DNA from 3 places in the Glutamicibacter sp. V16R2B1 genome. Region 1 is predicted to be linked to each of the others. Evidence: riboswitches for the same ligand, from Rfam matches in the RefSeq annotation. Region 1 holds a riboswitch; each other region holds the start of a gene.
The links. Region 1 has a riboswitch for S-adenosylmethionine ahead of FDN03_RS09360 (substrate-binding domain-containing protein). Riboswitches for the same ligand answer to the same signal wherever they lie in the genome.

Region 1 (6,467 bases):
CATCAGCCCGGTTCTCCGGGTGCCTCCACAAGCCTGGACTCTGGTGGCTCACACACGTCATGTCAAAGGCGTTCAAGTGAATTCTGTTGCTCATGCTGTTTCCCTTCTAAGACGATTTGGTGGTGCGAAGCCAACGCGTCCAATGCGTTGCGGAGGCGTTGTTGGAGTGTTGCAGCAAAACTCCGAGTAGGAGGATGGCCAAAAGTACGATGCCGCGGCCGAGTCCCTGCCAGAAGAATGAGAGGCCCAAGAGATTCATGCCATTGTTGAGCAAGGCAAAGATCAGGACTCCAACAATCGTGCCGGGCACCGATACTCTGCCGAACCTGCTCAATGTCGCGCCGATAAAGACGGCGCCGATGGCATCCATCAGATAGGCCTGGCCGCTGGCAGGGACATATCCATTAGTTCGTGCAGCAAGAATGACCCCGGCGAAGCCGCAAATCAATGCACAAAAAACATACGCACTGGACAGTAATGGCGCGGTCCGCAAGCCACTGATGCGAGCCGCGCTTGGTTGTTCCCCGGTCAATGTAAGAGTTCGTCCGTAGCGGGTAATTCCAATCAGCAGCCCCACGCCAAGCACGACGGCGGCGGTGTTTATGACAGCGGCATCTACACCCAAGAAGTACCCGCGGCCTAGCACCGCGAAACCTTCTGGAACACGAGGGGCCGACAAGTAGATCGGAGCGCCACCACCGGTAAGCAGCTGTTGGGCGCTTGTCCCGACGAACCAGATACTCAAAGTGGCAAGGAAAGCGGGAATCCGCAAGGCAACGATGAGTAGGGCATTGACCACTCCAACAACGAGTGCGATTAGCAGTCCGCCAACAACTGCAACCCAGGCCCGGTAGCCGTCGGCTATCAGCCAGGCGCTGGCCAGTGCCCCGAGGTCCAGAGACACACCAACGGACAGATCAATTCCCCCAGCCCGGACGACTACGGTCAAACCAACCGCCACCATCGCCAGCAGCGAGACCTGCCCCAGGATGCCCACGAGGTTTCCAACCGTGAGAAATACCGGGGATAGAACCGAGAAGGTCAGCAAGATCAGGCCCAGGGCCGCCGGAGCGATCAAACGAGACGGGCTCCAGGTACTTGCCTTTGTTCTACCCCCGAACGTTGGGGTTCCCTGGTCGACAGCGTTTACGCGTTCCAATGTTTGGCTCGTGCTCATACCCGGCTCCTTCCACGTAGGGTCATGCTCGCCAAGACCAAGAGGATCAATGCACCCTTGGCTCCGCTCACCCACTGGCTCGCCACTCCCAACAACGTCAATCCGTTGCCCAGGGCGGCCACGAAGAGGGCTGCGAGGACCGTACCCGGCACCGAGACCAGACGACGTCGGGAGAAAATCGTCGACATGTAGGCAACCAAGATGATGTCGAGCAGAATTTGCGTGCCAATGCCCGGCACGGCCGCCGAAAGGCGGGTCAATAGCAGCACACCAGCTACGCCGGCGAGCGCAGACCCAATAATGTAGCTGCCGAATCGGTAGCGCTTGGGCGATACACCGCAGACTTCTGCTGCGACGGGATTCTGTCCTGTCGCGTAACAGTTCACACCCCACCGAGTACGTCCGAAGCCCCACCATCCGAGCATCCCCACGGCAAAGAGAACCCATGCCGCGATGGGGATGCCGAGCCACGAAGCGTCTCGTAGTGCAATGAGGAAAGGGTCTTCAAGTCCGATCTTGATGTTTTGGCTCAGCACCAATTCCAGGGAAGTTGCGATGCCCATCGTGGCCAAGGTGGCCAGTAGCGGTCGCAATCCCAGGAGCACACACACTCCATTTACGGAACCAATGATTAGCGCCACGGTTATACCGCCAGCCACTGCGACGATAGCCGAGTGTCCGTGCGCACTGAGTAGCGCTGTCGTCATTCCCGCAAGACCAGCGACGGCACCGTTGGATAAGTCGATGCCCCCGTTGAGCACGTCATCACCACCGTTGATGATGACCACGGCCAACCCCACCCCGGCGATGCCTGTAACTGCTGCTTGGCTCAGGATTGTGGCGAGGTTCTGTCCGCTTAGAAAATATGGGGACCCCAGAACAAAAACCAGCAGGACGGCGCCCAGTGCCGCGTAGCCGAACCATCTGCGCAAGGCAATGGTCGACAGACGCTCTGAGCGTCCACTTTCTGACGAAGTTTTCTGAAGTGTCTGAATGCTCATGCGTTTACCTGCTCCTGTGAGTCGAGAGAGGTGTCCCCGGCGGAGGCCAGGCGAAGCACTTGATCCGTTGTTGTCGACGCACCGGGCAGCTGCCCGAGGAGCTGCCCCCGGTAGAGCACCGCGATACGGTCGGCGATACCTACCAGTTCCTCTAGATCAACGGTGACAACCAGTACGGCAGCGCCCTGATCGACGAGTTCATTGATTTGGCGATAGATCTCTGCACGGCTTCCGACGTCAACCCCTGCAGTGGGCTGGTCCAAGACCAGGACGCGGGCTCCGTGAGCTAGCCACTTTCCAAGAACAACCTTCTGCTGGTTGCCTCCGGAGAGCTGGGAAGCCACGGCTTCGGGGTCCGCCGGCCGGACGTCCAGCTTGTGGATCAACGTTCTAGCCTGCTCGCGCTCGCGGGACAGCGCAGTGAATCCCAGCCGTCGCCCCAAGGATTTGAGGCTCGCTGCGGCTATGTTTTCTCGGACTGTGTTGCGTATGAAGATCCCGTCATCCCGGCGGTCAGCTGGAACGTAGCCGCCGCCACGGGAAACAAAATCAGCCATGGACCGGATTCGCTGACCCCACAGGCAGATGGTGCCGTGGGCCTTCGTCCTGCTCGTAGCGGCATCAGCCAGGGATTCAATCCCAGAACCGACAAGACCTGTCACACCGACGATTTCACCAGGGTGCACTTCCAAGTTGATGTTGCTGAGCTGGCCTGGAATCCCAACATTTTTCAGAACCAATGCAGGTTCTTCCGAGAGCCAGCGACGAGGTTGGCGCCCCGACTCGAACTCGGAAACGGCGGAACCAACCATCAGCTGCACGACGTCGTCTATGGTGTCACCGGCGTTGAAGCAGGCATCGCCAGCATTCTGACCATTACGCAACACGGTGATTCGATCAGTGATTTCGCGCAGTTCCTGCAAATAGTGCGAGATGAAGATGATTCCCACACCCGTCTCACGCAAGTGCGCAATGGTACCGAATAACTGGCGCACTTCCTCCGCTGCCAAAGGCGCCGTGGGCTCGTCCAGTATCAAGATCCTCGGCCCGGTGAGGACGGCTCGGGTGATCTGTATCAGCTGCTGTTGAGAGACACTCAGCTCCTCGATAAACGCGGCCCCATCAATCTTTTGACCCGTGCAACGCAGAATGTCGGCGGTGGCGCGCTGTTGTTCTTCGCGAACTCGTCGCCAGCTGCTTCCCAAGACCTCCGAGCCTAGGTATAGCTGTTCGGCGACGGTGAGCCGTCCGGCCTGGTGCCGGTCCTGATGAATAACCCGGATACCCCTCGCTTCGGCATCCGCCGGACGAGTAATGGAAACCGGCTCTCCATCCAGCTGGATGCTGCCGGAGTCCAGGGTGTAGAGGCCCGTGAGGATCTTGATCAAGGTAGATTTTCCGGCACCATTTTCCCCAACCAGTCCCAAGACTTCACCGCTGCGAAGGCTCAGCGACACCCGGTCGAGAACGGTCACGGCTCCAAAGGACTTGGTGATTCCCCGCATTTCTAGAAGGAGGTCAGATCCCGAGCTCATTGCGCACCTGTTCCACGTTGTCCTTGGTGACGAACACCGGATCCACATAACTCGTCTTGGGGACCTCGCTGGTTTGGCCGGCAAGGTACTTCGCGACGTTCACCGCCGATTGGGCAGCCATCTGAGCCGTGGGTTGAGCAACGGTGAAGCGATATGAGCTTTCCGGATTGGCGATCAGGTCCAGGGCACCAGGCTCGGCATCTACTCCGTACAGTCCGATGTCGGCGTCTTTCGAGGTATCCACCGCGTGGGCAGCCCCTATCAGGGGCATGTCCCAGCACGACCAAACCGCATCGATCTCGCCCTCCGGCAATCGGCGTAGCTGGTCCTGAACCTGTTTCTTGGCATCCTCGATCGTTCCCTCATATTTGTCCTGCAGTTCAGGGTCAATGATCTGAATCTCTGGATATTCCTGCAGCACGAGCTTGAGGCTTTCGTAACGGATCCGGCATGGAGTCACTCCGGGAAAGCCGTTGAATGCGAGAATCCGCCCCTGCCCGTCGATGTCTTCAGCAAGAGTGCGCGCCAAGGTCGTGCCGATGTTCCAGTTATCACTGGTGACGTTGTTCTTCGAGTACTCACTTTGAAAATCCACGGTGAACAGGTCGATTCCTGCCTCATCCACCTTCGCCAGGGCAGGAGTCAGCGTTTGCGCGTCACCTAGGATCACCACGATCGCATCCGGCGATTGAGCGATGAGGTTCTCGATGTCGGCAACGTGTTTGTCGTCCTTGGCTTCCGCCTGCGTCGCAATCACCTCGCCGCCCAGCTCCCCGATCTTGGCCTGTAGTTCTTCGTACACAGTTCGGCTGAAGTCGTGAACAATATCCTTGGCTGCGATACCCACCGTTTTGCCTTCCAGGGAAGGCGCATCAGCCACCTCTGCCTGCGCAACGGGCTTGATGTCCTCCTTGGCGATCGGAGCACTCGCTGGCCTAACGGGCTCCTTGAGGGAGCACGCGGAGAGCAAGGTAGTCGCAGCCAACCCGATGCCTACGATCTGGGCCATGGTTTTCACGGAGCGCGTCACGGAAATCCTCTCTTTTGGTCGTACTTGTTGCCGAGGAATTCCGGGACGCACCGCACTGCGCACAGGTCATCCCAGTTCCATCGAACCTGGCAGTAGCACTATCCGCGTACAGCGGACTTGCTGCGGCGTCGACGAGCCAGGTCTCTCGGCCGCTCTGGATGGTGTTCTTCGATTCCACCACTTCGGTTTGGCGGGCCGTAAGCCTCTCCTTCACCGACGGACTCAGAAGGAAATGAGTCGTAGCAAAACGCTGAAACACCGGATTTCATGACACTGGGACGGATCAATATGACCGCACAATTCGTCATATGACGCGCCACCCATGGACATCTATGAGTTTTCAAAGCGAGCTTGGTACTTTCTGCGCTCGCGATTGCGTAGGAGTACTCCGCCATCCCCAGCTTCAAAGTCCCTTGGAGGGGTTGGGTGCTGGTGCTTGCGTGGCTACGGTCAGGGCATCGACATGTGGCGGGCCCGAGCAACCCAATCCTTCAGGAGGGATCATGACCTCGACATGGCAGCGCACCAGCGCGCAGATCAACACCGATGACTTCGAATCCGATGGACGCTACGATGTGGTGGTGGTGGGGGCCGGGCTGACCGGACTGACCACGGCGGTGCTGCTCAGCCGGGCGCGGCTGCAGGTGGCGGTGATCGAGGCGCAGACGGTGGGCGCCGGAACCACCGGGCACAGCACCGCCAAGCTGAGCCTGCTGCAGGGCGGCACGCTGCAGCAGATCCGCCGCCGCCAGTCGATTCCGGCGCTGCGGGCCTATGTGGAGGCGAACCGGGAGGGGCAGTCCTGGCTGCTGCGCTATCTGGAGGAGAACTCGGTGCAGGTGGAGCACCAGGACGCGTACACCTTCGCACTGCGCCGCGCATCGCTGCCCCGGCTGCGGGCCGAGGCGGCGGCCAGCGGTGAGGCCGGGGTGATGGTGGAGGAACTGCCCGGTGGCCAGGTGCCGCTGCCGTTCGAGGTGGCCGGGGCGCTGCGCCTGCCCGAACAGGCGCAGCTGGATCCGATGCGGGTGCTGGGCCTGCTGGCCGAGGAACTGCGCAGCCGCGGCGGGAAGATCTTTGAGCACACCCGGATGCTCAAGGCCGGGCAGGGGGCGCCGATCCGGGTGCAGACCCCCACCGGGAACCTGTATGCGGATCAGTTGGTGCTGGCCACCGGCACCCCGGTGCTGGACCGGGGCGGGCACTTCGCCCGGCTGGAGCCGAACCGCTCCTACGCCCTGGCCTACCGGGTGCGGGACGGGGCACAGGCCCCCGAGGGCATGTTCCTGGCCATCGACTCGGCCGGGTACTCCATCCGCACCGCCCGGGACATGACCGGCCCGCTGCTGCTGGTCGGTGGCCACGGCCACCGGGTGGGCCGCGGGGACCCGGCCGCAGCGGAACGCGAGCTGGACCGGTGGGCGCGCGACCAGCTGCCGGTCACCGAACGCACCGACAGCTGGTCCGCGCAGGACTACCGGGCGGCCGGGGCGCTGCCGATCGTGGGCACCATGCCCGGCAGCGGCGGGCAGATCCATGTGGCCACCGGGTTCAACAAGTGGGGCATGACCAATGCGGTGGCCGCCGCCCTGCGCCTGTCCTCCGACATCCTGGGCGGGAACCTGCCCTGGGCCCGGCAGCTGAGCTCCGGCAACCGCTCCCCCGGTGCGTGGCTGGATGCGGCCAGCATGAACGCCACCGTGGCCCGGCTGCTGCTCACCGAC
Region 2 (6,467 bases), on a different contig from region 1:
GCGGTTGATGCTGCGCCCCAGGGCGGCGGTGAGCATGACGGCCGTGACGATCACCAGGCCCGGCAGGGTGGTCAGCCACCAGGCCACCGACAGGTACTGGCGTCCCTCGGAAATCAGCAGCCCCCATTCGGGGGTGGGCGGCGGGGCGCCGAAGCCCAGGAAGCCCAGTCCCGAGATGGCCAGGATCGCCGCCCCCAAATCCACGGCGAGCAGGGCCAGCACCGGTCCGATCACGTGCGGCAGGATGTGCCGGCGCAGCACCGTGAAGTAGCCGCCGCCGCTCATCAGTGCCGCCTGCACGAAGTCGTGGGAGCGCACCCGCAGCACCTCGGTGCGCACCAGCCGGGCGAACGCGGCGATCGAGGCGATCCCCACCCCCAGGCCCAGGGACAGCGGCCCGGGCTCGGTGGCGGTGACCAGGATCAGCGCGATCAGGAACGCGGGCACCGCCAGCAGCACGTCCACCAGGCGCATGGCCACGGCGTCCGCCGCCCTTCCGGTGGTGCCGGCCAGCAGGCCCAGCACGCTGCCGAGCACCGAACCGATCAGGCAGGCCAGTCCCGCGGTCATCAGGGTTTGCCCGGTGCCGTGCACCACCCGGGAGTATACGTCGCGGCCCAGGTGGTCGGTGCCAAAGGGGTGGGCGGGGCTGGGGGCGCTCAGCTTCTGCGCCGGGATCCCGGTGATCGGGTCCGCTGCGCTGAACGCGCCGGGCACCAGCGCCCAGGCCAGCAGCAGGCCCAGCGGCAGCAGCATCCACCAGCGTCCCAGCCAGCGGCGCACCGGGCGGCCCGGTGCTGGCGCCGCGGTGGTTGGTGCCGGCTCCGGAACCGGCAGCCCGGCCGGGGTGGTGTTCTGTTCGGTCAGTACGCTCATGATCCCTTGTCCCTTCAGGCAGCCAGGGCCCGTGCCGAGCCGGCGTGGGCGGTAATGATTCGTGGGTCCAGCTGCGGGTGGATGAGGTCCACCAGCAGGTTCACCACGGTGAAGGTGGCGGCGGTGAGCAGCACCAGAGCCTGCACCAGGGGAATGTCCTGGACGGTGACCGCCTGCAGCACCAGCTGCCCCAGTCCGGCGCGGGCGAACACGGTCTCGGTGATCACCGAGCCGGCCAGCAGGGTGCCGATGGTGATCCCGGCAATCGACAGCGCGGCCGGGGCGGCGTTCTTCAGCGTGTGGCGGTAGAAGATCCAGGACTCCCCGGCCCCCTTGGCGCGCAGCACGTCCACGAACGGCTGGGCCGAGACCTGCTGAACGCTCTTGAGCAGCACCTGGGCGATCGGTGCGCTCAGGTGCAGGGCCAGCACCATGATCGGCACCAGCAGCGACAGCGCCGAACCGTCCGGGAACAGGGACATCACCCCCAGCTGCACTGCCAGCAGCTGCAGCAGCACCAGGCCCAGCCAGAACACCGGGATTGAAATGAACAGCGGCGGCAGGTTCAACAGCGCCCGGCGCAGCCGCTCACCACGGGCCAGGGTGGCCGCGGCCACCAGGGCCACCGCCAGCAGGACGGCCAGCACGAAGGCGCTGCCGGCCAGGACCAGGGTGGATCCGATGACCTCCCCGATCCGGGCGGCCACCGGCGCCCCGGAGGACAGCGAGTAGCCCAGGTCCCCGCGCAGCAGCGCGCCCAGCTGCCCCAGGTATTGGGTGATCAGCGGTTGGTCATAGCCGTAGTGGGCCTTCAGCTGTGCGATGGTGGCCGGGTCCGCGGCGGCGTCGGTGGACAGGAAGATGGTCACCGGGTCATTCGGCAGGGCCTGCACCGCCAGGAAAACCGCGGTGTAGGCCAGCCAGATGACCAGCAGGGCCTGGCCAACGCGCTTGGCAATGTATCCGCCCATGCTTCCCTCCCCTACTTGCCGCTCTTCCAGGCGCCCTGGAAGATCGGGGCGGTGCCGGAGGTGAAGTCGACGTGGGTGCCCGAATGCGCGCCGTAGACCTGGACCTCATCCCACAGCACCAGGGTCAGGGCCTTGTCCAGCACCAGGGCACGCTGTTCCTCACCGATCAGCTTCAGGTGCTCCTGCTCGGTGGTGGCCGCCTGTTCCCGGGTGAACAGTTCGTTCAACTCTTCGTCCGCGTTCAGCGTCTGGGTGTTGTTCGCCGGCCCGAAGACCGGCCCCAGCCCGCCGTAGGCGAACTGCCGGGTGCCGAAGAATTCGACCTTGTCATCGACCAGGGCACTGGTCAGGAACGTGTTGTCCGCTGCCCGGTTCACCAGTTTGACCCCGATCTCGCGCCACTGCTGCTCAATAAGTTCGAAGGCCGGCTTGATGACCACCGAGTTGTTCGAGGAGGCGACGGTGACCTCCAGCTTCTTCCCGTCCTTCTGCCGGATCCCGTCCGGTCCCGGAACCCAGCCGGCCTCATCCAGCAGCTCCTTGGACCGCGCCGGGTCGTAGGCCAATTCCGCGGAGAAGTCCACGAAGCCCGGGGCCTTGTGGTTCAGAATCGATGCGGAAATCACATAGCTGTCCGAAAGCACGGTGTCCTTCAGCGCCTGGCGGTCGATGCCCACCTGCAGCGCCTGGCGGACCTTGGCGTCGGCCAGCTGCCCGGAGCCAATGCGCACCGAGGCGTTGTTGGTGGTCAAATCCACGCCCTGCGCGGCGAACACCTGGCCGCCGCCGGATTTCAGCACCTGCTCATCCACCGGCTGCAATCCCCGAACCAGGTCCACCTGCCCGGACTGGGCGGCTCCGGCACGGTGTGCAACCTCCGGCAGGTACTTGATGACCAGCTCATCCAGGTAGGGAGCCCCCGGGTTCTGGGCACCCTGCGGAGCCCAGGCGTAGTCGTCGCGGGCGCTGAACACCACTTCCTCATCGGGCTTTTCCGAGGCGAAGACGAACGGTCCGGAACCCACGATCTTGGAGATCGCCGACTGCCCGGCGTTGTCCAGCTTCAGCGTTTCGGGGGCCACCAGCCCGGCGGTCACCGAGGAGGTGGCGCGCAGGAAGTTGGCGTCCGGACGCTTCAGGGTGACCTGGACCTTGTTCCCGTCCAGCACCTTGGAGGACTTGTACGCCGAGAAATCCACGTTCGGCTGGATCTGCGCATCCTTGATGCCCAGTCCCAGCGCGTCCAGGTTCGCCTTGACGGCCTTGGCATCCAGTGCGGTGCCGTTGGAAAACGTCACCCCGTCACGAATGGTGAACGTGTACTGGGTCTTGGTCTCGTTGGAGGTGAAGTCACTGGCGATCCACCCCACCAGCTTGCCCTGCTCGGCGTCAAAATAGGTCAGCCGGTCCAGCACCGAGTTCAGCACGTTGGCCTTCTCGTAGAACCGGGCCGCCTGGGTCTGCCAGTTGTCGATGGGGGTGACCTCGGCGTAGGTCAGGGTTCCACCCTGCACCGGGTCGCCGGCTGGCTGTGCCGACTCGGTGTTCGGGCTTGCCGCGCCGCTGCCGCCGCATGCGGTCAACGACAGCCCCAGGGCCGCAAGCAGTGCGGTGGCTTTCAGCGCCAAACGTGGTGGCCGCATAATCCGTGTTCCTCTCGGTTTAGCCCGAGGAGCACGCTGAATTCAGGTCCCTCCCGCGAAGGGAGGCAAAACAGGCAGACATCCGCCCGTGTGCGGGGACCGTTGCGAAATCTAGCAATCTCCATCGGTCCTGGCCTTAGCACCGCTCCCCGTCGGGGTGGTTGCTGCGACGTCAACGAGCCAGGTCTCTCAGTCGCTCTGGATGGTGTTGTTCCGGTGGGTGTTCCGGGTGATTTCAGTGTGCGGCGGGGACATTCATGTGACCAACCATGACGAAACATCGACGTCACATCGCCACCGAGGAGGCGACAAAGGCTCGGCAGCACCGTAACAATGGGGTCACACGCGCCGGTAAGTCATTGTGTGAAGGCGAAAACCGCAGATCCTTGACAATTCCTCCGGCAGGGTGGCGCCGGTGCCACCGCGCCCGCTGTAGTGGGTGGCGCGGGTTTTACACGCCTCCGCGGACCGGGGGCAGTACCGTGCAGCAGCCGCAGGGCCGGGCCGGCTTGGCCTTGTCCCGCAGTTGGAGCCCTGTGAAACCCTGTGCAGATTCCTCATCCACGAGCCGGCAGATCCACCGGCGCGGAAAAACCGCTGGGGGCTACGCCCTGCCGGGGCCCATAGGCCAGGCGACAACGAAACGCTCAAGCACGACCCGGAAACCCGGCTGCGACGTCAGGGTCGGATCCCATTGGTGTCCAGCAGCCCGCTGGGTGCGACGCCAGTACTTCTCATGCTCGCGGCGCCAGCTGGCCAACGAGCGGTCATCCTCCCCTTCGGCAAAGGCGAAATCGGCGTCCACGTGGTCAAAGGCCGCCAAGGTGACCTCGGTGGTCTGCAGGATGAGACGCGCCGTACCGGTGGAATCGCAGGCTAGCCAATAGGCGCCTGCCTCCGGCAACGGTTCACCGCTTGCCGTGTACTCGTTCTCCAGGCTCGAGGTTGCGCGCTTATCCCCGTCGGAAACTGCGCGCAGCAACGCATCGGCCAATGCGGGACTGTCCCCGAAGTAGTCAACGACAGGCAACACCTCGGGTCGCAGGACCCCGCCCCCTGCCCAAAGCACATAGTCGCCCCACAATTGTCTTGCCCGCGCGAGGTCGACCGGCGGGAGCCGGGAGGCCGAGGAATCCATGGCCCCAAGCCTAGTGCTTTCCGCCATGGGCCGGCGCTGCACAGGGGCCTTTCATTGCCTCTGCCCGGAACCAAGGTTGCGCGCAAAAATCGGCGGGAAAGGCATATGGTGCTTCGTGCGCAGAAACCGCTGGCTCCTCTCCGAAGGACTGCCCCGCCCCGGAGGCACTGCGCCGAAAGCCGGTTCCTCAGGGCAACCACAACTTTTGGAATGTGATGCGTCTCACTTCCATTGGATGTGGTGCACTTCGCCTAGCTTGAGGGGGTCAGAACCCATCAACCCCCAAGGAGCGGGTAGCTGTGCACCCACGATCACTTCGCGCCCCAGCCTGCGCGATCAGCCTGGCGTTGGGCTTGACCGCGCTCAGTCTGGCGCCGGCCCAGGCGGAACCACGCCAAACCGAGAAGCAAGCCACCGCCACCGGTTACGGTGGCGCCGTGGCCACCGTCGACCCGGAGGCCTCTTCCGCGGCGATTTCCGTGTTGCGCCGCGGCGGCAACGCCGTGGACGCGGCGGTGGCCGCCGCCGCGACACTGGGAGTCGCCGAACCCTACAGCGCTGGCATTGGCGGCGGAGGCTACTTCATGTACTACGACGCCGACACCCGGAAGATCAGCACGCTGGACGGTCGGGAAACCGCCCCGGCCGCCATGCCCCACGACGCCTTCATTGATCCGCAGACCGGCAGCCCCTACCCCTTCACCCCGGAGCTGGTGACCAGCGGGGTGTCCGTGGGCGTGCCCGGCACGCTGGCCACCTGGGATGAGGCACTTGACCGCTGGGGAACGATGAGCCTGGGAAAGGCCCTGCAGCCGGCCATCAAGACGGCCACGCGCGGCTTCGTCGTGGATGAGACGTTCCGCGAGCAAACCCTGGATAACAAGGAGCGGTTCGAGGCCTTCGAGTCCACCAGGAAGCTGTACCTTCCCCGAGGGGATGCCCCCAAGGTGGGCACCGTGTTCAAGAACCCCGATTTGGCCAAGACCTATCGCATGATTGCGCGCCGTGGCATCAACTCGTTCTACCGCGGTGAGCTCGCCGAGCAGATCGCCGCGACCGTGCAGGCCCCGCCGGTGGTGCCGGGAACCGAGCTGCCCGTGCCTGCCGGCCACATGACCGCCGCGGACCTGGCACGCTACAAGGTCGTGAAGCAGAAGCCGACCAGGGTGAACTATCGCGGCCTGGACGTCTACGGGATGGCCCCCTCCAGCAGTGGGGGCACCACGGTCGGCGAGGCCCTGAACATCCTGAATCGGTTCCAGCTTTCAACGATGCCGCGACCCGACGCGCTGCACCACTACCTGGAGGCCAGCGCCCTGGCGTTTGCCGACCGCGGCAAATACGTCGGGGATCCGGCATTCGTCGATGTGCCCACCCGCCAGCTGACCGACCGACTCTTCGGGGCCGAGCGGGCCTGCGCCCTGGATCCGCAGCGCGCCTCCGTGAAACCGGTAGCGCCGGGCGATGCCGCCAATTATGACGGGCGGTGCCCCACCGAAGCCGGTGTGGTGGCGCAGGAGAAGGACACGGAGAACATCTCGACCACGCACCTGTCGGTGGCCGACCGGTGGGGCAACGTCGTGTCCTACACGCTGACCATTGAACAGACCGGCGGTTCGGGCATCGTGGTGCCGGGCCGCGGGTTCCTGCTCAACAACGAGTTGACCGACTTCTCCACCGTCTACGATCCGGCCGACCCGAACCGCATCGAGCCGGGCAAGCGGCCGCGCTCCTCCATGGCGCCGACCATTGTGCTCAAGGACCGCAAGCCGGTGCTGGCGGTTGGCTCCCCGGGCGGCTCGACGATCATCACCACGGTGCTGCAGACCCTGGTCAACC
Region 3 (6,467 bases), on a different contig from region 1:
AGCCGCGGGTCTTCAGCCCGCAGTCCGGGTTCACCCACAGCGCCTGGCGGTCCACCGAATCCAGGGCGGTGCCGATCAGCTCGGCGATCTCCTGCTGGGAGGGCACCCGCGGGGAGTGGATGTCGTACACGCCCGGGCCGATGCCGCGGCGGTAGCCGAAGGACTTCAGGTCCGCGGTCACCTCCATCGCCGAGCGGGCCGCCTCGATGGAGGTCACGTCCGCGCCCAGCGCGTCGATCGCGCCGATCACCTCACCGAACTCCGAATAGCACAGGTGGGTGTGGATCTGGGTGCCGGCCGCCGCCCCGCCGGTGGCCAGGCGGAACGCGTCCACGCTCCAGCGCAGGTACTCCGGCTGGGCGGCGGCACGCAGCGGCAGCAGTTCACGCAGCGCCGGCTCGTCGACCTGGATGATGCGGATCCCGGCCTGCTGCAGGTCCTGGATCTCATCGCGCAGCGCCAGCGCCACCTGCCGGGCACTGGTTTGCAGCGGCACGTCATCGCGCACGAAGCTCCAGGCCAGGATCGTCACCGGCCCGGTGAGCATGCCCTTGACCGGCTTGTCGGTCAGCGAGGCGGCGTGGGAAATCCAGGGCACGGTGAACGCCGCCGGGCGGGTGACGTCGCCGAAGAGGATCGAGGGGCGGGTGGCGCGTGAACCGTAGGACTGCACCCAGCCGTGCTCGGTGACCGCGAACCCGTCGAGGTTCTCCGCGAAGTACTGCACCATGTCGTTGCGTTCGGCTTCCCCGTGCACCAGCACATCCAGCCCCAGCTCCTCCTGCAGCGCGATCACCCGGGCGATCTCCTGCTCCACGAACCGGCGGTAGCCCTGGTCGTCCAGGGTGCCAGCGGTGTGGGCGGCCCGGGCGGCGCGCACCTCAGCGGTCTGCGGGAAGGAGCCGATGGTGGTGGTGGGCAGCAGCGGCAGCTGCAGGCCCGCCCGCTGCGCGGCGGCGCGCTGCTGCTCATCCGGGCGCTGCAGGTCCTGCTCACCCAGCCCGGCCAGGCGTTCACGCACCTCCGGCACCGTGGTGCCCGGGTAGGCGGCGCGGGCGGCCAGCGCCCGCTCGGTGGCCACCAGTTCGCGGGCGATCGCATCCTCCCCGTGCTCCAGGCCGGTGGCCAGGGTGAGCACCTCGCTGACCTTCTGGTCCGCGAACGCCAGCCAGTCGGCCAGCCCCTCGGGCAGGTTCCCCTCCAGGGCCACATCGTGCGGCACGTGCAGCAGCGAGGTGGCGGTGCCCACCGCCAGGCGTCCGCCGGCGGCGGTCACCGCCTGGCGCAGGGCGCGCAGCGCGATCAGCGAGGCGCCCAGGTGGTTGCGCCACACATTGCGGGCATCCACGATCCCGGCCACCACGGTGGTGCCCTGCAGCTGGCCAAGGAATTCGGGCTGCGGGGCCACCCCGCGCACCAGGTCCACCTGCACCGCGTCCACCCCGGCCCGGGCCAGTACCCCCAGGCCCTCACCGGGGCGGGTGAGCTGCCCGGCGGTGCCGTACCCGGTGGTGACCAGCAGCGCCGGGCGCGGGCCGGAGGACAGCTGGCGGTACACGCGTTCGGCCAGGCCGCCGGGCACCGCGTGCCGGGCACCGGCCTCGGTGACCAGGGCCGGCTCATCGAGCTGCACCCAGCCCACCCCGGCGGCGGCCAGCTCGGCCAGCAGCTGGGCGTAGACCTCGACGAGCTCATCGATCCGGTGCAGCGGCGTGAACCCGGAGCGGGCGGCGCCCTCCTCGGCCTTGGCCAGCAGCAGGAAGCTGATCGGGCCGACCAGGGTGGGGCGGATGGTGTGCCCGGCCCGGGCGTGGGCGGTGAAGTTCTCCAGCAGCCCGGCGGGGTTGGCGCGCAGGGTGGTGCGCTCGCCGAGCTCCGGGACCAGGTAGTGGTAGTTGGTGTCGAACCACTTGGTCATTTCCAGTGGGGCGCGCTGCGCGTCACCGCGGGCCAGCGTGAAGGCGTCGGCGGTGCTCAGCGGGGCGCTGAGCACCTCGGCGAAGCGGGAGGGCACCGCCCCGAGCGCCACCAGCGTGTCCAGCACCTGGTCGTAGTAGGCGTGGTCCCCGGGCAGGGAGCCGTTCGCCGGGTCAAGCCCCAGCTGCACCAGGCGTTCCAGGTTCTGCTGCTGCACGGCAAAGGCCCGCTCGTGCAGCTGCTGCTCGGTCAGGGTGCCGGCCCAGTGCGCCTCCAGCGCCTTTTTCAGTTCGCGGCGCCGGCCGATGCGCGGGTAGCCGAGGATGCTGGCCTGCGGGAAGTGCTGCTTGCTCATGGTGTTCTCCTAGTTTTCTGCCGGGCCGGGGTGCCCGGCCGGGTCGTTGGGCAATTCGGTGGTTCGTCGGTGGAAGCGGGCGCCTAGGCCCCGCTGTGGGCGGCCCAGGATTGGGCCAAGGTGCTGCGGGCGCCGGGCAGCTGCAGCTGCTCGATCACGTCCAGGCTGCCGCGGTGGTCGTTGAACGTGTACAGGTGCAGCCCCGGGGCCCCGTCATCGAACGCCGCCCGGGCCAGGTCCACCGCCCAGCGCACCCCGATGCGGTGGCGTTCGGCGTCGCTGGTCGCGCTTTGCAGCGCGTGGGCCAGGATCGGGTCCGGCTGCACCCCGGTCAGCGCCGCCAGCCGGTTTAGCCGGCGCAGCGAATTGAGCGGGATGATGCCGGGGATGATCGGGATGCACACCCCGGCGCGGCGGGCCGCGGCGAGCAGCCCCCGGTAGTCCTCGGGCTGGAAGTAGACCTGGGTGATCGCATAGTCCGCCCCGGAGCGCTGCTTGCCCAGCAGCACCTCGATGTCGTGCTCGAAGCTCGGGGACTCGGGGTGGCGGTGCGGGTAGGCGGCCACCCCCACCCCCAGCCGGCCCCCGGCCAGGGAGGCGGCGTGTTCGTCCTCCACCTGGCGGATCAGCTCGATCAGGTAGCGGGCGAACGGGAATTCACCGCGCCAGCCCTGCGGGTCCTGCGGCAGGTCACCGCGCAGCGCCAGCACCCCGCGCACCCCCAGGGCGATGAAGTGGCGGATCAGCACGCGCAGCGACTGCGCCGACTCCCCCACACAGGTCAAGTGCGCCAGCGGGCGCAGCTTGGTCTGGGTGACGAGGTGTTCGATCAGCGCCAGGGACTGGGCGCGGCGGGCCGGGGTGCCCGAATAGGTGACCGAGACGTAGTCCGGGCTGGTGTCGGCCAGCTGCTCGATGCTGTGGTAGACCGACTCGGCCACCTCGCGGTTCACCGGCGGGTAGAGCTCGTAGGACAGGGACGGTGGGGCCACCGAACCGGGCATGTGTTCCTCCTCGTGTCAGCGACGAGGCAGTGCACCGTGACCCGCACCCTGGGGTGCGGCCGGCAGCGGCCGGGCCCGGCGCGGCGGCCGGGGCGGATCGGACGGTACTGCTCCATCGTTTCTGGCATTAGCACCTTTCGGTTTCCCGGTGGTTGCTGCGGCGTCGTCGAGCCAGATCTCTTAGCCGCTCTTGATGGGTTGTTGGTGATTCCATCGTTCGCCAGGGCCCGGCGGCGGCGCAAGCACGCCGGGCCGCGCCGCGTCATCCGCCGTCCCACCCCGTCATGTGACGCGTGAACGTTAAGATGACGCGATTCTTACGCCCGCAGTGTGACGCGTGGGCGGTGACCGGTTTTCCCCGGGTTGCCGGGGGCGCACCGGGGGGCAGGGCCGCTGAAGTGTTGCGCCGGGCGGCTTTGTGTGACGCGGTGATGACGCGCCGTGCGGCCCGTGCCAAAGCCCGGCCGATCACCTACACTCCGGGAAAGGATGAAAGTCTTCGGCCACTGGGTGCGCCGGCAGGGGCCGCGGGCGCAGGGGCCGAACCGGTGCCAAGGAGCCGCAATGTACACCGCAATCCGCCTGTCCTTGACCGTGGTGCTGTGCCTGGTCGCCTCGCTGGTGTTGCCGATGCTGTATTCGCGCCTCCTGCAGCCGCTGCGCCAGCAGGTGCAGTACGGCGGCACGGTCAGCGGCCTGCTGGTGCTGACCGGGGCCTGCCTACTGGTCTACAGGCTGCTGCTGGCAGTGCAGGGCCGGGTGCTGGAGGAGTTGCCCCGGCGCTGGCCGGCCGCCGGGCTGGTGGTGCTCACCGCCGCCGGCTGTGTGCTCTTGAGCTGGTACGGGCAGCTGAGCTGGTTTTTCGGGACCCAGTCCTTCCTGGCCGCGCTGGTGTACATCGGGTTCACCCTCGGTGCGCTGCTGCTGCGCCGCCCGGCCCGCCCGCTGGATCGGCGGGCCGGGGCATGACCCCGCACGCTTCCCGGACCGCGGCCGGTGCATCATCTAGGCTGGTGACTACGATGAATGCCAGGCAGAAGACCCACCTAAGCGGCGGGCGCGAGCGCGCCATCAGCGAAGCTGCACGCCCCGATGAGGACGAGTTCCGTGTGGACATTGAGCGGATCCGCTTCTCCCCCTACTTTTCCCGGCTCTCCGCGGTCACCCAGGTGATCCCGCAGGCCGGGGCCGGCACCGTGGTGCACAACCGACTGACCCATTCGCTGAAGGTGTCGGCCGTGGCCCGCTCGATCGCGATCGGGCTGCGCAACTCGGATCCGCGCACCCAACAGCTGGTGGAGGAGCTGGGCGGCTGCGACCCGGTGGTGGTGCAGGCCGCGGCCGCCGCCCACGACCTGGGCCACCCGCCGTTTGGGCACCTGGGTGAGCAGGAGCTGGACCGGGTGGCGCGGCAGAGCCTGGGGCTGCCCGACGGGTTTGAGGGCAACGCCCAGACCTTTCGCATCCTCACCGCCCTGGACAGCTGCGACGCCACCGCCCGCGGGCTGAACCTGACCCGGGCGGTGCGCGCCGGGGTGCTGAAGTACCCGTGGTCGCGCAACGAATGGCTGAACCAGCCGCTGCGCTCCCCGCAGGACCTGCCGCGCGGGGCCGGGAACCATTCGGGGGCCGGGGCGGCGAAGTTCTCCTGCTATGACATCGAGATCGCCGAGATGCACGATGTGCTCTCCGTGTTCCCGCGCATCGCCACCCACCAGCAGACCCTGGAATGCTCGGTCATGGACATCGCCGACGACATCGCCTATGCCGTGCACGACCTGGATGACTTCTACCGGGCCGGGGTGCTGCAGTACACCACGGTCTCCGCCGAGCTGCGGGCCTGGCTGAACCATTCGCGCTCCCTGGCCGAAATCCCCGAAGGGGAACTGGACATGCGCCGCCCGGGTCACGCGCTGGAGCGCACCTGGCGCCGGCTGCTGGCCAAGGACCCGTGGGTCGCCTGCCCGGAGGCGTTCCGCGACTCGGTGGAACGGGTGGAACACGACCTGGTGGAGGGGCTGCTGGCGGTGCCGTACAACGGCGGGCTGGAGGCGGACCGGGCGGTCACCGGCTTCACCCGGCGCTGGATTGACCGGCTGCAGGCCTCGATCGCGGTGGAACGCACCCCGGTGGTCCGCAGCGGCCACGTCCGGCTCGCGGACGCTGCCTGGCATGATGTGGTGGTGCTCAAGTTCGTGCACTCGCGCTTCGTGCTGGACCGCTCGGATTTGGCGGTCTACCAGCGCGGGCAGACCCGGATCATCTCCTCGCTGGCCGAGGGGTTCAAAGCCTGGCTGAATGACCCGGACGACGCCTCCCGCGCCCCGCGCCGGCTGCTGGATTCGGTGGAGGCCGCCACCGAGGAGTACCGCCAGCTGCGGGCCATGGAGCCCCAGCGCTTTGGGCCGGCCGGGGACGGAGAGGTCCAGCGCCTGGGCCAGGCCCGGGCGATCGTGGACTATATCGCCTCCTTCACCGACGCGCAGGCGGTGTCGGTCAACGCGCTGCTGACCGGAACCTCGGAAGGGATCTGGGAAGTGGGCCGCGGACTCTAGCACCCGGCCCGGTCGCTGCCGAACGCGCCCAACCTTCAGGCAGCCCCTGTCGGTCACATTGCCTGCGGGGATTGGCGCGGCGGCAGGGCTTGTGCCAAGAATGGTCTGGGGTTGGGTCCAAGCCAGGCCCCTGACTTCTACGACGGGATGAACCTTGGTGTTGCGTGTTCTTGTTCCCTCCAACGAGTTGGCCCGCCGCCTGGATCTGCCCGGGGTCGAGCCGATCGTGTGGCATTTGAACGACACTGCCGCGGATGCCCCGCCCGCGCAGGTGCTGGTGACCGAGCGGCCCCGCAACCCGCAGCACCGTGCCAGGGTCTCGCGCATTCCGGGACTGGAGCATGTGCACCTGATGTCGATCGGCTACGAGTGGGTGCTGGAGCACCTGCCCGCCGGGGTGGGACTGAGCAACTCGCGCGGGGCCATCGAGGACGCGACCGCCGAGCACTGCCTGGCCCTGGTCCTGGCCGCGCTGCGTGGGGTGGACACCGCCGTGCACCGCCAGCGTGAACAGCGCTGGGAACCCACCTGGGGCGGCAGCCTGCACGGGGCCCGGGTGCTGTTGCTGGGCTACGGCGGGGTGGGCCAGGAAATCGAGCGACGGCTGCTGCCCTTCAAACCAGCACAACTGCTGCC

Region 2: linked by a shared signal. The riboswitch ahead of FDN03_RS04440 (ABC transporter substrate-binding protein) and the one ahead of FDN03_RS09360 (substrate-binding domain-containing protein) in region 1 are both predicted to bind S-adenosylmethionine.
Region 3: linked by a shared signal. The riboswitch ahead of FDN03_RS01765 (methylenetetrahydrofolate reductase) and the one ahead of FDN03_RS09360 (substrate-binding domain-containing protein) in region 1 are both predicted to bind S-adenosylmethionine.

Annotation. Positions count from the first base shown of each region.
Region 1 is NZ_VATX01000013.1:68,028-74,494, reverse strand. Features, by position in the region: gene FDN03_RS09380 (LLM class flavin-dependent oxidoreductase) at 1-94, opposite strand, end outside; gene FDN03_RS09375 (ABC transporter permease) at 107-1,177, opposite strand; gene FDN03_RS09370 (ABC transporter permease) at 1,174-2,178, opposite strand; gene FDN03_RS09365 (sugar ABC transporter ATP-binding protein) at 2,175-3,713, opposite strand; gene FDN03_RS09360 (substrate-binding domain-containing protein) at 3,697-4,743, opposite strand; SAM riboswitch class I at 4,818-4,908, opposite strand; gene FDN03_RS09355 (FAD-dependent oxidoreductase) at 5,247-6,467, shown strand, end outside.
Region 2 is NZ_VATX01000007.1:62,940-69,406, forward strand. Features, by position in the region: gene FDN03_RS04430 (ABC transporter permease) at 1-876, opposite strand, end outside; gene FDN03_RS04435 (ABC transporter permease) at 891-1,847, opposite strand; gene FDN03_RS04440 (ABC transporter substrate-binding protein) at 1,859-3,490, opposite strand; SAM riboswitch class I at 3,609-3,699, opposite strand; gene FDN03_RS04445 (ASCH domain-containing protein) at 4,095-4,559, opposite strand; gene ggt (gamma-glutamyltransferase) at 4,928-6,467, shown strand, end outside.
Region 3 is NZ_VATX01000004.1:52,045-58,511, reverse strand. Features, by position in the region: gene metE (5-methyltetrahydropteroyltriglutamate--homocysteine S-methyltransferase) at 1-2,272, opposite strand, end outside; gene FDN03_RS01765 (methylenetetrahydrofolate reductase) at 2,356-3,276, opposite strand; SAM riboswitch class I at 3,386-3,476, opposite strand; gene FDN03_RS01760 (hypothetical protein) at 3,841-4,245, shown strand; gene dgt (dGTP triphosphohydrolase) at 4,299-5,831, shown strand; gene FDN03_RS01750 (2-hydroxyacid dehydrogenase) at 5,989-6,467, shown strand, end outside.